Regions from separate parts of the Cupriavidus sp. FW306-01-F10A genome, predicted to be linked through region 4. Evidence: predicted binding sites of a transcription regulator. Region 4 holds the regulator's gene; each other region holds the start of a gene.
What was found. The regulator LexA, encoded in region 4, represses DNA repair genes until DNA is damaged. The targets are predictions, from matches to a motif close to ACTGTATNNNNATACAGT.
Positions count from the first base shown of each region.

Region 1: the regulator LexA is predicted to act here: its motif matches at 2,030-2,047, upstream of AC3WLF_RS18055 (CppA family protein).
Region 2: the regulator LexA is predicted to act here: its motif matches at 2,511-2,528, upstream of AC3WLF_RS07420 (ATP-dependent helicase).
Region 3: the regulator LexA is predicted to act here: its motif matches at 2,381-2,398, upstream of recA (recombinase RecA).

Region 1 is NZ_JBYSYA010000012.1:4,186-8,476, forward strand. It holds gene AC3WLF_RS18045 (FAD-dependent oxidoreductase) at 1-1,162, opposite strand, end outside; gene AC3WLF_RS18050 (DUF1345 domain-containing protein) at 1,322-1,972, shown strand; gene AC3WLF_RS18055 (CppA family protein) at 2,080-2,364, shown strand; gene AC3WLF_RS18060 (malate/lactate/ureidoglycolate dehydrogenase) at 2,478-3,581, shown strand; gene AC3WLF_RS18065 (2-hydroxy-3-oxopropionate reductase) at 3,657-4,291, shown strand, end outside.
Region 2 is NZ_JBYSYA010000004.1:34,613-38,903, reverse strand. It holds gene AC3WLF_RS07440 (LysE family transporter) at 1-429, opposite strand, end outside; gene AC3WLF_RS07435 (hypothetical protein) at 513-1,115, opposite strand; gene AC3WLF_RS07430 (SoxW family protein) at 1,263-1,769, shown strand; gene AC3WLF_RS07425 (TlpA disulfide reductase family protein) at 1,881-2,417, shown strand; gene AC3WLF_RS07420 (ATP-dependent helicase) at 2,568-4,291, shown strand, end outside.
Region 3 is NZ_JBYSYA010000032.1:11,712-16,002, forward strand. It holds gene AC3WLF_RS28760 (DUF4212 domain-containing protein) at 1-14, opposite strand, end outside; gene AC3WLF_RS28765 (sensor histidine kinase) at 11-1,567, opposite strand; gene AC3WLF_RS28770 (response regulator) at 1,623-2,312, opposite strand; gene recA (recombinase RecA) at 2,539-3,603, shown strand; gene recX (recombination regulator RecX) at 3,705-4,181, shown strand.
Region 4 is NZ_JBYSYA010000008.1:168,394-172,684, forward strand. It holds gene priB (primosomal replication protein N) at 1-83, opposite strand, end outside; gene rpsF (30S ribosomal protein S6) at 161-535, opposite strand; gene AC3WLF_RS14440 (asparaginase) at 652-1,644, opposite strand; gene lexA (transcriptional repressor LexA) at 1,900-2,553, shown strand; gene AC3WLF_RS14450 (hypothetical protein) at 2,664-2,834, shown strand; gene AC3WLF_RS14455 (hypothetical protein) at 2,874-3,221, opposite strand; gene AC3WLF_RS14460 (hypothetical protein) at 3,835-4,131, shown strand.

The sequences.
Region 1 (4,291 bases), on a different contig from region 4:
TGGTCTGGAGAAATTCATCGACCGCCACGCCCTTGTCCAGCGCGAGGCCGGCGTCCTGCGCCAAGCCCACGTCGGGGCGAACGCCGATCCCGGTCACGACCAGGTCGGCGGCCAGCTCCGCGCCGGTCGACAATCTCACCCGATCCGGTTGAATCTCTGCCACCGTGGCCCCGAGATGGAACGTTACCCCGTGCGATTCATGAAGCGCCTTGATCATGTCGCCGAGCGTCGCGCCCAGGACCCGCTCCATCGGATGCGCTTCGGGCGCGACAACATGCACTTCCAGTCCTCGCGTTCGCAGCGCCGCCGCGACTTCCATCCCGATAAAGCTTGCGCCCACCACGACGCATCGGCGTGCCATGCCGAGACGCGCGATCAAGGCGTCGCAGTCGGCCAGCGTACGGAGCACGCTCACGTGCGGCAAGGTTGCGCCAGGAACGTCGAGCCGTATCGGCACGGCACCGACGGCAAGCAGAAGCGCGCCGTAGCTCACGTTGCTGCCATCCGAGAGCGTGACGGATTTTTGCGCGGGGCTGAGCTTGACGACACGGTTGTTAGAGCGCACGTCGATGTCGTGATCCGCGTAGAACGTCGGTGGCCGCATTGGCAGCCAGTCCGCGTTTGCTGTCCCGGCGAGGTAGTCTTTCGACAGATTCGGCCGATCGTACGGCAATGAGCGATCGGCGCTCAGCAGCGTGACTGGGCCGCTATAGCCTTCGCGCCGCAGGGTTTCGACCGCGGCAGTCCCGGCGGCGCCGCCGCCGATGATCACCACGGATTCAGGGAGTCGGGCCGAGGCAAGCCTCGGTGGCCGCATCGCCGGCAGCGCTTCGCGGACGAAGGCCTTCCCGTCTTGCTGTTCCACGCGCCAGCATTTCAGATCGTCCTGGGCGGGCGGCCCGAGGACCTCGCCGGTGCGAAGACTGAAGCAGGCGTGATGCCACGGACATCGGATCGTGTCGCCGACCAGCAGGCCGTCCGCCAGTGGCGCGCCATAGTGGGTACAGGTCGCACCGATGGCAAACAGTTCATCAGCCCAACGCACAAGCAAGACCGGCTTGCCGCCAACCTGGCCTGTCACCATGCCGCCGTCAGCAATGTCAGCCAGCGGCACGCCCTGGGCGAGATCGGGCTTATCCGTGGAGGAAGAGCTTTTGGTCATGGCGTCTCTCCTTGCCGGTCATGGCACAGGGCCATTATCGACCTCGATGCCGCCAAATGAAAGGCGCATGCAGCGTTACAAACTGCGCGACGGCACGGATATTATTCACGGAAGACCAGCCTCCTTTCCTGACGAAGGGTCATCCGGATGAATACCCCCATGAACAGACCCGCCCGCTTCGCTATCGGCAAGCGCATTGCACCCGCACGCTTTCTGCTGTGCGGCGCCATATTGATCGTTGCGACCGTTGCCGCGGGTGCGCTCGGCGCGGAGCCACGCATCGCCCTGCTGATCGGTTTCGATCTCGCGGCCCTTGTCTTCCTTGGCGCCGCGCTGCCACTGTTGCGCGCCGATCCTGCTGCCATGCGGCGCACGGCGGAACACAACGATGCCAACCGCACAGCGCTGCTCACGATCACGGTGCTGCTCTCGATGGTGATCCTGGTCGCAATCGGTACGCTGATCGCGCGCCCCGAGACACCGCACTGGGCCGACATCGCGCTGATCGTCGCCACGCTCATCCTGTCCTGGCTTTTTGCCAACACCGTTTTCACGCTGCACTATGCACATCTCTACTATCTCCAGACCGCTACCGGCGACCAGGGCGGGCTGCAGGTGCCAGGCGTGCAGCACCCCAGCTATTGGGACTTCCTCTATTTCAGCTTCACGCTGGGCATGACTTTCCAGACTTCTGACGTGACCATCGCCGGCGCCCACATGCGCAGGGTGGTCCTGGGCCACTGCGTGGCCGCGTTCCTTTTCAACATGGGGATTCTGGCGTTCACTGTGAATGCCCTGGGTGGCTTGTAGTCGACTTGGCCGTGCGCCCGAAGTGTTCCTGGACAAACTCCTTGCGTCCCGCTGGATACTGTATATATTTACAGTACCTGTATGGATGAACAGTAGGAGTCCCGTCCATGGAACACCTGATCCGTGTGCAAAACGACTATGACCGCCAGGTGCTGGCCTGGCTGCGCGGGCGCATCGGCGATGCCGCGCTGCAGACCGCGGCGCTGCGCCTGGGCGGCCAGCGCAAGCCTTACCTGTCAACGATCTGCCGCAGCCTGGGCATCCGCCCGCCCAGCCGCCGCCAGTTCGCGGCCGAGGCGGCGCGCATGCACCGCGCAGTAGGCGATACCTACCTGGCCCGTATCCGCGAAATCCTTGGCCAGTCACCTGCCGAAGCTGTGCTGCGCCAGTAAGCAGTAGCCGATCACCGGCCATGCCGGCGCCACCGGGCTCGCGCCGGCCGTATCATGAAGCCCCGTTGCCGTCACACGGCACGGGGCTTTTTTCATCCCTAGCCAAGGCCGATATGAGCGAACACCGCATCCCTACCGCCGCCCTGCACCAGTGGGTGGCCGATCTCTGGCTTGCCGCGGGCAGCAGCACGCAAGAGGCGAGCCTGACGGCCGACCACCTGGTCGGCGCCAACCTGAGCGGGCATGACTCGCACGGCGTCGGCATGATCCCGCGCTATGTGCTGGCCTGGCAGGCCGACGAGCTGCAGCTGAACCAGCAGGTCAGCGTGCTGCACGATGCCGGCAGCATGCTGAGCCTGGACGGCAACCGCGGCATGGGCCAGGCGGTGACGGCGCAGGCCATGGACATGGCCATCGGCCGCGCGCGCGAGCATGGCGTCTGCGTGATGGGCCTGCGGCAGTCGCACCACCTGGGGCGCGTGGGCCACTGGGCCGAGCAGGCCACCGCCGCCGGCATGATCTCGATCCACTTCGTCAACGTGCTGTCCAAGCCCATCGTGGCGCCGCACGGCGGCTACGATGCGCGCTACGGCACCAACCCGTTCACCATCGGCGTGCCGGTGGCGGGCGAGCCGCCGCTGGTGCTGGACTTCGCCACCAGCGCGATCGCGCTGGGCAAGGTGCGCGTGGCCCACAACAAGGGCGTGCCGGTGGCGCCCGGCTGCCTGCTGGACGCGCATGGCGAGCCCAGCGCCGACCCTGCCGTGATGTACCCCGCCGACGGCGCGCCGCCAGGCGCGCTGCGGCCTTTTGGCGAACACAAGGGCCATGTGCTGGCCGTGATGTGCGAGCTGCTGGGCGCCGCGGTCACCGGCGGCCACACCATCCGCCCCGAAACGCTGCGGCATCAGCATGCGGTCTGGAACAACATGCTGGCGATCGTGTTCGATCCCGCACGCCTGGGCACCAGCACGTCATTCGGGCATGAAGTGGCGGCGTTCGCCGACTGGATGAAGGCGTCGCGGCTGCAGCCGGGGCAGGATGGCATCCGCCTGCCGGGCGAGCCCGAACGGGCCTGGCGCGCCGCCCGCGCCGCCCATGTCCCGGTTGACGCCGGTACGCTGGCGCAGCTGGACGATGCCGCCGCGCGGGTGGCGGCCGCGCGCGCCGGCGCGCAGCCTGCGCCGGGGCCGCTGTCTGCGCTGGCGTGCGACTGACTATCATCAGAGATGAACCCGGCGTCGTGCGCGACGCACGGCCGGCCTCGCGCCTGACCACTACCGGACACTGACATGAGCAAGATCGGCTTTATCGGACTTGGTGTGATGGGCAAGCCCATGGTGCAGCACCTTGTCGACGGCGGGCATACCGTGTTCGCCCATACGCGCAGCGGCGTGCCGCAAGACCTGCAGGACGCTGGCGTGAATGCCTGCGCCAGCGCCGAGGAGGTGGCGAAGCAGTCGGAAACCATCATCCTGATGCTGCCTGACACGCCCGACGTGGAGCGGGTGCTGTTTGGCGAGAAGGGGGTCGCTGACGGCCTTGCCGACACGGCAGGCGGCGTTACCGTGATCGACATGAGCTCGATCTCGCCGATCGCCACGCGCGAGTTCGCGCGCTGCATCGAAGCGCTCGGCGCCGACTATATCGATGCGCCGGTCTCCGGCGGCGAGGTCGGGGCCAAGGCGGGCACGCTGTCGATCATGGCCGGCGGCAAGCAGGAAGTATTCGACCGCGTGCTGCCGATCCTGCAGCTGATGGGCAAGAACATCACGCGCGTGGGCGAGGCCGGCGACGGCCAGGTGGCCAAGGTGGCCAACCAGGTGATCGTGGCGCTGACCATCGAGGCGGTCAGCGAAGCGCTGGTGCTGGCCGCCCGCGCCGGCGCCGATCCCGCGCGCGTGCGCGAGGCGCTGATGGGCGGCTT
Region 2 (4,291 bases), on a different contig from region 4:
GAACTGCGGCAGCACCGCGACCATGAAGATGATGCCCTTGGGGTTGGTCACATTGGTCAGCAGGCCGGCGGCAAAGCGCCGGCGCCGGCTCATCACCGCCACGCGCGCGGGGGCGGCGCTGCCACCCTGGTCCGCCCCGCTCTCCACCTGCGCGCGCCATTGCTGCACGCCGAGGTAGATCAGGTACAGCGCGCCAATCGTCTTGACCACCATGAAGGCCTGCTCCGAGGCCAGCAGCAGCGCGCCCAGGCCGCCGCCCGCCACCAGCAGCACGATCACCAGCCCGGCCTGCAGGCCGAAGATGGTGGTAGTGGTCCTGCGCAGCCCGTACGAGAGCCCATGGCTCATCGACAGCACCGCGCCCGACCCTGGCGACACGGCGATCACCCAGCACGCGGCGAAATAAGCCAACCAGACTTCCCAACGCATTCCAACTCTCCTTTGACGACTACCATGCCGGGGCCACGATCCCGCAGCCACGGCACAAACAATGTTTCCTGCGGCGCGGCGCGTCAGAACGGGTGGAAGCCGCCCAGGAACTGCTCCACCTGCTCGGCCTGGCGCGCGTCGCGCGCGGCATCGCCCGATTCCAGCACCACCGCCTGGTACGCGCGCGTACCCACGGCCACCAGGCGCGCCGTCAGCCGGCGCGGCGACTGGTCCTGCGGCGACACCCCGCTCGCCTGCACTTCCACGCCGGCAAGCGGGCGGCCCGGACGGTCTGCACTCATCACGGTGACGGGCCGCGCGCGCGGCTCGCCCGAGGGCGTGCCAAGGTTGGCCAGCAGGCCGGCCTGCATCGCCGCGAGCGCCTCGCGCCGCAGCGCTTCGTCATCGGCGGGCAGCGTCACCACGCCCACGGCGAACAGCGTGTCGTCGACGCGCGCGGCTTCCATCGTCATCGGCAGCTTGCGCCCGGCAATGGTCACATCGCGCGCGGCGCTGGTGGGCTTGCCCGGATAGAGCGCGGCATAGGCGCCCTCGCCGGACTGGATGGTGCGCCAGTCATAGCGCGGAGAACAGGCGCACAGGGCAAATGCCAGCACAGCGGCACAGCACAGCAGCGGCCGGCGGACAGCGGCAGGAAAGCTCGGCGGGGGCGGCACAAGACGCATCGGGAATCCATGGGGGGACGGCGCGGACAGGCTGCGGGCGGCGCTGGCGGGCGCCATCGCCTGCGGGCGGAAACCGGTATTATCCCGAAAGCGGCGCGCCAGTGCTTGCCGCGCCGCTCCCGCTGCCCCACTGCCCCGGTTTCCACCATGCCTGCCGCCCGCATCGCCCGCCACGCCTTTGCCATCACCAGCTTGCGTTGGGTGGCCGCGAGCGCGTTGCTGGCAGCCGCGACCGGCATGCCCGCCGCCGCCAGCCCCGCCCACCTGCCGCCGGCCACCGACCTGGGCGCCCACGGCACCGAGGCCGCGCGCCGCGGCGAGCCGCTGGTGGTGCTGGTGTCGATGCCGGGCTGCAGCTATTGCGATGCCGTGCGCCGCAACTACCTGGGCCCGCAGGCCGCCGCCGGCGAAATTGCCGTGCGCGAGCTCGACATGACCGCCGACACCCCGCTGCGCGATGCCGACGGCAGCCTGACCACCGCGCGCGCGTGGGCCCGCGCGCACCAGGTGCGGGTGGCGCCCACGGTGCTGTTCCTGGACCGCCAGGGCCGCGCCGCCGCCGGCCCGCTGCGCGGCATGCAGCCGGATTTCTACGGCGCCTACCTGGAACAGGCGCTGGACCAGGCACGCGCCGCCATCGCCACCCGGCGCTGAACCGGTTGGGGCGCTTGCGGCAGATTGCCGCAGCCCGGCCCCGCGCAGCGCGCGAACGCCCGCGGCATTAGAATGTCCCATTGCTGACCGAACCTGCCTGACCCGGATTCCATGACCACTGCTGCTCCTGCCACCAAAACCTCCCGCAAGCCCTGGCCCATCGTCGTGGCCGTGGTCGTGCTCGCGCTGCTGGGCTGGTTCGGCTACCGCGCGCTGTCGCCGGCCAATACGGCCCCGGCGGCCACCTTCACGCTGCTGTCGGGCGAGAAGGTCAGCACCGCCGACCTCAAGGGCAAGGTCTACATGATCAATTTCTGGGCCACCAGCTGCGCCACCTGCGTCAAGGAAATGCCGGACATGGTCCGCACCTATGAGCAGTTCAAGGGCAAGGGGCTGGAATTCGTCGCCGTGGCGATGAACTACGACCCGCCCATGTATGTGATGAACTACGCCAAGACGCGCGGCCTGCCGTTCAAGGTGGCGATGGATTCCGACGGCACCGCGGCCAAGGCCTTCGGCAATGTGCAGCTGACGCCGACCACCTTCGTGGTCGACAAGGACGGCCGCATCCTGAAGCGCTATGTGGGCGAGCCCGAGTGGGATGCGCTGCACAAGCTGCTGGATGGCGCGCTGGCAAAGTCCGCGTAACGTTCCCGGCGGCAACCGCAGCAAAAAGGTGCTCATCGAGCACCTTTTTTTGTTTTTACGCATGATCGCCAGGGCAGCAGGTTGCGCGACATCCCTGTATGGATATACAGTTGGCGCCAGCCTTTTCTGAGCCATCCCCGAGCCCCGCCTGTGACTTTGGACCTAGCCCCCGCCACCGACCTCGCGGCCCCTGAAGCCGATGACGTCCCCGCCTACCTGTCCCGGCTCAACCCGGAGCAGCGCGCCGCGGTGGAACACGGCAGCGACGCGCCGCTGCTGATCATCGCCGGCGCCGGCTCGGGCAAGACCAATACGCTGGCGCACCGGGTCGCGCACCTGGTGCTGGCCGGCGCCGATCCGCGCCGCATCCTGCTGCTGACGTTCTCGCGCCGCGCCGCGGCCGAGATGGGACGGCGCGTCGAGCGCATCGTCGACCAGGCACTCGGCACCCAGACCGGCGCGGGGCGCGCGGCGCTGCAGTGGTCCGGCACCTTCCACGCCATCGGCGCGCGCCTGCTGCGCGAATACGCCGAGACCCTGGGCCTGTCGCCTGCCTTCACCATCAGCGACCGCGGCGATGCCGCCGACCTGATGCACGTGGTGCGCCACGACCTGGGCCTGTCCGAGACCGCCAGCCGCTTCCCGAAGAAGGAAACCTGCCTGGCGATCTACTCGCGCGTGGTCAATACCCAGGCGCCGCTGGAAGACGTGCTCAAGCAGCAGTTCCCGCGCTACGCGATGTGGGCCGATGCGCTGCGCACCCTGTTCGCCGGCTATGTCGAGGCCAAGCAGAGGCAGCATGTGCTGGACTATGACGACCTGCTGCTGTACTGGGCGCAGGCCATGGCCGAGCCCACCATCGCGCAGGACATGGGCGCGCGCTTCGACCACGTGCTGGTCGACGAATACCAGGACACCAATGCGCTGCAGGCGTCGATCCTGCTGGCCATGCGGCCGGACGGCCGCGGCCTGACCGTGGTGGGCGACGACGCGCAGTCGATCTACGCTTTCCGCGGCGCCACCGTGCGCAATATCCTGGACTTCCCGGCTCGGTTCACGCCGGCCGCGCAGCAGGTCACGCTGTCGCAGAACTACCGCTCGACGCAGCCGATCCTGCAGGCCGCCAACGCCGTGATCGGGCTGGCGGCCGAGCGCTATACCAAGGACCTGTGGTCCGAGCGCGCCTCGGCCGAAAAGCCCGGCGTGATCGTGGTCAACGATGAGGCCGACCAGGCCCGCTACGTGGTCGAGCAGGTGCTGGCGCGGCGCGAGGCGGGCCTGACGCTGATGGCACAGGCGGTGCTGTTCCGCGCCGCCGACCACAGCGCGCAGGTAGAGATCGAGCTGGCCCGGCGCAATATCCCGTTCGTGAAGTTCGGCGGGCTGAAATTCCTGGAATCGACCCACGTCAAGGACGTGCTGGCGGTGGTGCGCTGGCTGGAAAACCCGCGCGACCGCATGGCGGGCTTCCGCACGCTGCAGCTGCTGCCCGGCATCGGCCCCAAGACCGCGGCGCGCGTGCTCGATGCGATGGCGCTGGCCACCGAGCCCTTGTTCTCGCTGGAGGAATTCGAGCCGCCGCCGGCCGCCGCACCCGCCTGGGCCGACCTGCTGGCACTGGCGCGCGCGCTGATGGCGCCCACCTCGCCGTGGCCGTCGGAATTCGAGCAGGTGCTGGCCTGGTACGCGCCGCACCTGGAGCGCCTGCACGACGACGCCGCCGCGCGCCAGGCCGACCTGCAGCAGCTGGAGCGCATCGCCGCCACCTACGGCGCGCGCGAGCGCTTCCTGACCGAGCTGACGCTGGACCCGCCCAGCGCCTCCAGCGATGAATCCGGCGTGCCCTCGCGCGACGAGGACTACCTGATCCTGTC
Region 3 (4,291 bases), on a different contig from region 4:
GGGCTGTCGTTCATGCGGGCGGGAGGTAGTCGGGCCGGCGCAGCGTCACGCGGAAATGCGCGCCGGCCAGCCGTGGCGATTGCTGGTAGACGTGGTCGGAGATCTGGACGTCGCCGCCGTGCTGCTGCACGATCTCGCGCACGATGGCCAGGCCCAGGCCGCTGCCTTCGGTATTGGTGCCGAGCACGCGGTAGAAGCGCTCCATCACGCGCTCGCGCTCGGCCGGCGCAATGCCCGGGCCGGTGTCTTCCACATCCAGGTAGGCGAACGGCTCGAAGGCATCGGCGCTGACGCGCACCGTGGCGTGCCCGCCGCGCGGCGTGTAGCGGATGGCGTTGTCGAGCAGGTTGTTCAGCATCTCGGTCAGCATCAGGCGGTTGCCCTGCACCATCACCGGATGTTCGTCCGCGTCCAGCCCCAGGTCGATGTCGCGCGCCCAGGCCTGCGGCAGCCAGTCCTTGACCACCTCGCGCGCGAGCGCCGCCAGGTCCAGCGCGGCCATGCCGCCGGTGCCCGCCAGGTTTTCCATGCGTGCCAGCGACAGCAGCTGCGTGACCAGGTGCGCGGTGCGCTCAGAGCTGCCGGCGATCTGCGCCAGCGAGCGCCGCAGCTCTTCCGGCGACTGCTCTCGCTGCGCCAGCTCGGCCTGCATGCGCAGGCCCGCCAGCGGTGTCTTCATCTGATGCGCGGCATCGGCGATAAAGCGCTTCTGGGTCTGCACCGACTGGTCCAGGCGCGCCAGCAGGTCGTTGAACGAACCCACCAGCGGTGTGATCTCCTGCGGCGCGGCGCGTTCGTCGATCGGGCTGGTATCGCCGGGGTTGCGCGCGCGGATGCGCTGCTGGATCGCGGTCAGCGGCGCCAGCCCGCGCGACAGCCCGAACCACACCAGCACCACCGCCAGCGGCAGGATCACGAACTGCGGCAGGATCACGCCCTTGATGATCTCGTTGGCCAGGCGCGCGCGCTTGTCCAGGGTCTCGGCCACCTGCACCAGCACCGGCTGGGTGCCGCTGACCTGCTTCAGGTCGATATAGGTGTAGGCCACGCGCACGTCGTTGCCGGCCACGCGGTCATCGCGCAGGGACACCAGCCCCGCATGGCCCTGGTCTTCCTCGGATGGCAGCGGCAGGTCGTGGTCGCCGGCGATGTATTCGCCGCGCTTGCCGACCACCTGGTAGTAGATGCTGTCGGTCTCGTCGGCGCGCAGGATCTCGCGCGCCGACAGCGGCAGCTGCAGCGTAATGCGCCCGTTGACCTCGCGCACCTGCTGCGAAAGCACAATGGCGCTGGCTTCGAGCGCGCGGTCGAAGGGCCCGTTGGCGATCGACTTGGCCACCAGGTAAGTCACCGCGATGCTCATCGGCCAGAGCAGCAGCAGCGGCGCCAGCATCCAGTCGAGGATCTCGCCGAACAATGAGCGCGGCGACGGATGCGTGGTGCTTTCCTCCAGGTGCGGCAGCGCGTCGGCCAGGTCCTGGTCGGCGGCGTCCGGGCCCGGGGTGGCGGAAGGAGAGGGTGGCGCGGCGCGGGGCGCGCGCCGCCAGGGTAGTCGCAGCAGGCTCATCTCGGCGGTTTGCGCTCAGGTCGGTCGCTTGGCCTGCGGTGGCGTTGGACGGAGGTCAGTCGTGCGCGGCCACCGCCGGCTGGAATTTCTCCAGGCAGTAGCCAAGCCCGCGCACGGTGGCGATGCGGATGCCGCCGACTTCGATCTTCTTGCGCAGCCGGTGCACGTAGACCTCGATGGCGTTGTTGCTGACTTCCTCGCCCCACTCGCACAGGTGGTCCACCAGTTGCTCTTTCGATACCAGGCGGCCGCTGCGTGTGAGCAGGATCTCCAGCAACCCGATCTCGCGCGCGGACAGGTCCAGCATCTGGTCGTTGAGATAGGCGATGCGCCCGACCTGGTCGTAGGCCAGCGGCCCGTGCCGCATCAGCGTGGCGCCGCCGCCGGCGCCGCGCCGCACCAGCGCGCGCACGCGCGCTTCAAGCTCGGACAGGGCAAAGGGCTTGGCCATATAGTCGTCGGCGCCCAGGTCCAGGCCCTTGACGCGCTCGTCGACGCTGTCGGCGGCGGTCAGGATCAGCACCGGCAGCATGGCGCCGCGCGCGCGCAGGCGCTTGAGCACTTCCAGCCCGGACATGCGCGGCAGGCCCAGGTCCAGGATCAGCAGGTCGAAGGTCTGGGTCGACAGCGCGGAATCGGCTTCCAGGCCGTTGGTGACGTGGTCGACGGCATAACCCGAGTGGCGTAGCGAGCGCGTCAGGCCGTCGGCCAGCACGTCGTCATCTTCGGCGATCAGAATGCGCATGGTTGTCTCCACCCTGGCCGGCATAGCCGGCGCCGGCGGAATGGGGCGCGATGGGGCTTGCCAAGCATACTGTTTTTTTATACAGTACCCGCACGTTCCGCTGGGGCTGCCCGGGGAGACCCCCTGGAGAGCGGCCGCGCAGACAGCCGGGCCGGCGCTGGAGCCGGAAAATGCCGGTGCCGCGCCACATGCGGCCTATTTATACACCATTGATTCAAGGACGACCATGGACGACAAGAAGGCAGGTGCCGGCGTGAGCGCCGAGAAGCAGAAGGCGCTTGCCGCCGCGCTCTCCCAGATCGAGAAGCAGTTCGGCAAGGGCTCGATCATGCGCCTGGGCGACGGCGAGGTCGAGAAGGACATTCAGGTGGTATCCACCGGTTCGCTCGGCCTGGACATCGCGCTTGGCGTCGGCGGCCTGCCGCGCGGCCGCGTGGTCGAGATCTATGGTCCGGAATCGTCGGGCAAGACCACGCTGACGCTGCAGGTCGTGGCCGAGATGCAGAAGCTGGGCGGCACCTGCGCCTTTATCGACGCCGAGCACGCGCTGGACGTCAGCTACGCCAACAAGCTGGGCGTCAACGTCGGCGACCTGCTGATCTCGCAGCCGGACACCGGCGAACAGGCGCTGGAAATCACCGATGCGCTGGTGCGCTCGGGCTCGATCGACCTGATCGTGATCGACTCGGTGGCGGCGCTGGTGCCCAAGGCCGAAATCGAAGGCGAAATGGGCGATTCGCTGCCGGGCCTGCAGGCCCGCCTGATGAGCCAGGCGCTGCGCAAGCTGACCGGCACCATCAAGCGCACCAACTGCCTGGTGATCTTCATCAACCAGATCCGCATGAAGATCGGGGTGATGTTCGGCTCGCCGGAAACCACCACCGGCGGCAACGCGCTCAAGTTCTACGCCTCGGTGCGCCTGGATATCCGCCGCATCGGCTCGATCAAGAAGGGCGACGACGTGATCGGCAACGAGACCAAGGTCAAGGTGGTCAAGAACAAGGTCTCGCCGCCGTTCCGCGAAGCCTTCTTCGACATCCTGTACGGCCAGGGCATCTCGCGCCAGGGCGAGATCATCGACCTGGGCGTGGACGCCAAGATCGTCGAGAAGTCCGGCGCCTGGTACAGCTACAACGGCGACAAGATCGGCCAGGGCAAGGACAACGCGCGCGAATACCTGCGCGAGAACCCTGACATCGCCGCCGAGATTGAAAACAAGGTGCGCGCCGCGCTGGGCGTGGTGGCCATGAACCCCACGGCGGCTGCCACGCCGGTAGCGGTCGAAGACTGACCGCGCCAGCGGCCATTGCGCCATCAGGAAGGCCGGGGCATCGCCGATGCCCCGGCCTTTTTGCTTGGCGCGGACCCCTCCATCCACAGATTCCGGCAACCATGGCAACCCGTCCCCCGCTTTCGCTGAAGGCCCGCGCTGTCGGCTACCTGTCGCGCCGCGAGCACAGCCGCGCCGAACTGGCGCGCAAGCTGGCGCCGCATGCCGAGTCGGCCGAGCAGCTGGAGCAGTTGCTGGACGCGCTGGAGCGCGAGAACTGGCTGTCGAACCAGCGCTTTGCCGACAGCCTGGTGCACCGCCGCGGCGCCCGCTACGGCACCGCGCGCGTGATGCAGGAAGCCAAGACCCACAAGCTCGGCAGCGAGCAGCTGGGCGATCTGCAGGAGCGGCTGCGCGCCACGGAAGTGGCGCGCGCCCGTGAGGTCTGGCGCAAGCGCTTCGGCACCCCGCCGGACACGCCCGAGGCGCGGGCCAAGCAGATCCGCTTCATGGTGGCGCGCGGGTTTTCGCGTTCGGTCGTCAGCAAGATCATCCAGGGTGCGGACGAAGACTACGGCGACGACGGTGGCGAGGCCTGATGCGCCATGGTCGGCCGACAATCCCGCTGCGACAGTTGCTGCACAAGGATGTTCCCGGCCAAAGCGGCGCGGCATGTTAAACTCCCCCGGTTTTCGGTGCTCCGGCACCG
Region 4 (4,291 bases):
CAGTTCACGACGGGGACCCCGGCCGGGGTATAGCGCAGGGCATCGCGTTCCGCCAGGGTGGCGGCAAGCCGAAGCTGGTTCAACGCGGGACCTCTTGCTGGTTGCAATCCATGCTGCCGTGGCCGACGCTGTCAGCCATGGCGCGCACCGCAGTCCGCACTCAGGCGGCCTGGCCTTCGGTGGTCGTTTGCGCGGCCTTGCGGGCTTCTTCGCGCTGCACTTCCTTCATCATCGGCGAAGGTGCAGTCTCGGCCTTCTTGGTCTGCACGATCAGGTGGCGCAGGACGGCGTCGTTGAACTTGAACGCGTGTTCCAGTTCAGCCAGCGTTTCCTTGCCGCATTCGATGTTCAGGCAAACGTAGTGAGCCTTGGCCAGCTTCTGGATCATGTAAGCCATCTGGCGACGGCCCCAGTCTTCCACGCGGTGAACGTTGCCGTTCTGCGAGGTCACGAGCTGCTTGTAGCGCTCGATCATGGCCGGCACTTGTTCGCTCTGGTCCGGGTGGACGATGAAGACGATTTCGTAATGACGCATTGACGCTCCTTTTGGATTAGCCACCCGGGCGTCACGAGTCCGGTGTGGCAAGGTTGAATAGCCTTAGATTATAGCCCGCATGGCGGCAAGTGCGCAAGCCGCTGATTACAGACAAATCAGGCGTTGGCAAACACGGCCTGCAGCCTTGCCGGATCCCGCGCCAGGCCTGAGTCGGCTGCCAGCGCCAGGGCCAGCAGCACGCGCGTCTTATAGGGATTGAGGTCCGTTGCGGAAACAAAAGCTCCATCCGTCGGGCTGAGCTGGGGCGGAATCGCCACATGGCCGGCCCCGGTGCGGGAACTGCGCACCACGGCCACGCCCGCGGCAGCGGCATCGGCCAGCGCCTCGGCCAGCACCTCATGCACAGAGCCATTGCCGGCGGCAGCCACCACCAGCCCGGCAACACCCGCGCGGACCAGCGCATCCACTGCCACCCTGCCCGGCTGCGCGTAGCTCGCCACGATCTCCACCATCGGCCACGCCGCCGGCATCGGCCCGATCACCCAGGCCACGCGTGGCGCGCGGGCGAAGCGCACGTAGTCGTCCTGCACGAAACCCAGCGGCCCGCTGGCCGAAACAAAGGCGTCCACCGCCGACGTGTGGGCCTTGGCCACATCCCGCGCAGCGTGGATCTGCTGGTTCAGCACCACCAGCACACCCTTGCCGCGCGCATCGGGATGAGCGGCCACGCGCACCGCATCCAGCAGGTTCAGCGGCCCATCGGCCGACAGCGACGTCGACGGCCGCATTGCCGCCGTCATCACCACGGGCACCGGACACGATTGCGTCAGGTGCAGCGCCATCGCAGTTTCTTCCAGCGTATCGGTGCCGTGGGTGATCACGATGCCAGCCACGTCGGGCTGCGCGGACCAGTGCTCAACCCGCGCCGCCAGCGTTTGCCAGAGCGTGAAGGTCATGTCCTTGCTGTCGACCTGGGCCACCTGCTCGGCCTCGATGCGAGCCGCCGACTGCAGCGCGGGCACCGCTGCCAGCAACGACGACACCGGCACGGTCGCCGCCTGGTAGCGTGCGCTGCTGGCAGAGTTTCCGGCCGCGCCAGCAATGGTGCCGCCGGTGGCCAGTACGACGATGCGAGGCAATTGGGTCATGGAGCGTGCAAAGAAAGTGGAAAGGCAGGAATGCCGATTGTAACGGGCGCGCCCCGCCTCGCCGCGGCTCTCGCCGGTGATCCGCATTCCGTCCATGAGACACGCCCCAAAAATTCTGCTTGCGCTCAGGCCGATACTGTATAAAATCACAGCATACTGTTTAAACATACAGTGCCCGGCCAGACGGATGCAGGATAAAGGATCGACCGATCCTCTTACCCGAAACCCCGCGGCCCCGCACGGAACGGCGATCCCATGGCGACCCTGACACCCCGGCAGCAGCAGATTTTCGATCTGATCCGCAACACGATCCGCCGCACCGGCTTTCCGCCCACGCGCGCCGAAATCGCCGCAGAGTTTGGCTTCTCCTCGCCCAATGCCGCGGAAGAACACCTGAGGGCGCTGGCACGCAAGGGCGTGATCGAACTGACCCCGGGCGCTTCACGCGGCATCCGCCTGAAGGTGGCACGCAGCGATTCGGAAATGCCCGACCAGTTTTCGTTGCCGATGGCCGGCGTGATGCAGCTGACGCTGCCGCTGGTGGGCCGCGTTGCCGCCGGCAGCCCGATACTCGCCGCCGAGCATATCGACCGCCAGTACCAGGTCGACGCCTCGGTCTTCGACGAACGCCCCGATTACCTGCTGCGAGTGCGCGGCCTGAGCATGCGCGATGCCGGCATCCTCGACGGCGACCTGCTGGCCGTGCGCCGCGCCAGCGAAGCCGCCAACGGCAAGATCGTGGTGGCGCGCCTGGGTGATGACGTGACCGTCAAGCGCCTGCAGCGTCGCGGTGGCCATATCGAACTGATCGCAGAAAACCCGGACTTCACCAACATCATCGTGGAGCCTGGCGAGGAGTTCTCGCTGGAAGGCATCGCCGTCGGGCTGATCCGATCCTCCGGCTTCTAACCGGGCACCGCAGGCCAACCGCCTGCGCGGGCCCACCCGCTTCCATTGCTTTGCAGACGCCGCCCGGCTTGCCGGGTGTTGACCCCGCTTTGCCTAAAAGAGGTGCCACCATGCCGCAAATCCACCAAGTCGCCGCCCGTCGCCCGGTCAAGCCTGTGCCGTTCCGCCAGAGCAAGGGCGTACGCGTCTACCAGGGTACGCAGCGCCGCACCATGGTCGGCAGCATGGCGGCGATCTGCCGCATGCTTGAACTCGAAACCGCCGAAAAGCTGGCCGCCTGAAATCTGCCGACTGTCTCCGAGCAGCTGCGGGCGCCGCCCTCAGCTACGCGGCGCACACGCCTTGGCTTCGGCTTCCAGCTCCGTCGGCGTCAGCTGCGGGAACCAAGTATCGCTCTTGCGCAGCTCCAGCGCCGTACCATCCTGCTTCGCCGTCAGCGAAATCAGATAGGCGTATTGGTATTCACCGCCAGACGTGGTCTGGCCGATGCGGATCTCGGTCTGGCTCTTCGCCGGATAGTTGACGACCGCGGCGTCATCGCCCAGATTGTTGCGCAGGCATTTCGCAACCTCACCCATCTTGGCGGGCGTGAACAAGCGCATCGGCGCACGCGCGCGAATGTCCTTTTCAGAAGTGCCGGTGGCACACCCTGCCACCATGGCTGCCATCGCTACGCCAACCGCTGCCGCTCGAACAGACATACCACCCCCGGGAAATGCAGAACGGCGCCCTCGCGAGGCGCCGTTCTGGGAAATGCTTTGGGGTGGCTGATGGGACTCGAACCCACGACAACAGGAATCTCAATCTTAGCCACCAAGCTAATAACGACGCGGGGTTCCGGGTAGTTCGTGGGAATACTGGAAGCCCGCATACGGCTCTAGGTCGGGGATTATATATCGAGTATTCCCACGGGCACACGGCTAATTTGTGTCGCATACCCCACCCGACAGAAATTACCTCTGGTTGCTTTCGCAGCGACCCTACGAGTAGCTATACTGTATATCCATACAGTACTCATATATGCCCCGCCATGTCGCCCGAACCTGCAAACTGCCCCATCTGCGGCACTGCCGCCGAGCGCACTCGCGCCCCATCTCATGGCTACCTCTACCGTTGCCCAAGCTGCGGCACCTTCCGCATCACCAGCAGCGCCCTGGTGCGCAAGAAAGACATTCCGAGTTCCGCCCGGGAAAATGTCCGGCTGTTGCGGGCTTACGGCCACCAGCCTCAGATCGAGGTTTCTCGGGACGGCGTGCGCATCGTCCCCGGTCGGAGCTGAGCATGGGCAACAGCAAAAAACGCGCGGCAGGCTGCCATCTTCCGACCGCAACCGCCGAGCCGTTCCCGGCTCCCGGCGCAAACGGCATTCTCAGTCGAGTTCAGGGGCACTACATTGCCGCTGGCCTGCAGACGTTGCCTCGCGCCACGCACGACGGGCCAAGCCATCATGCGGTCCTGGTCGAGGCCGGGCACCTTGGCACCGTGCGACTTTTCATCGAGAAGAAGCTGGCCCGCCACAACCGACACAGCCACTACTACTGGTCGGCCTATCGGGCTGAGCCGGCTGAACGGCAATAGCGCAGCCAGGCAACTACACCCCCGGGAAGCTGGCTGCCGGTAGCGGCACTATATGCAGCATGCCAAAGATGTAGTTGGGCGCGGCCGATCAGGCTTGCTCGTTCATCCGACCGGACTCAGGATGCCTGACGGCCAACCGCTTTCACGCTCGGCGCCCCCT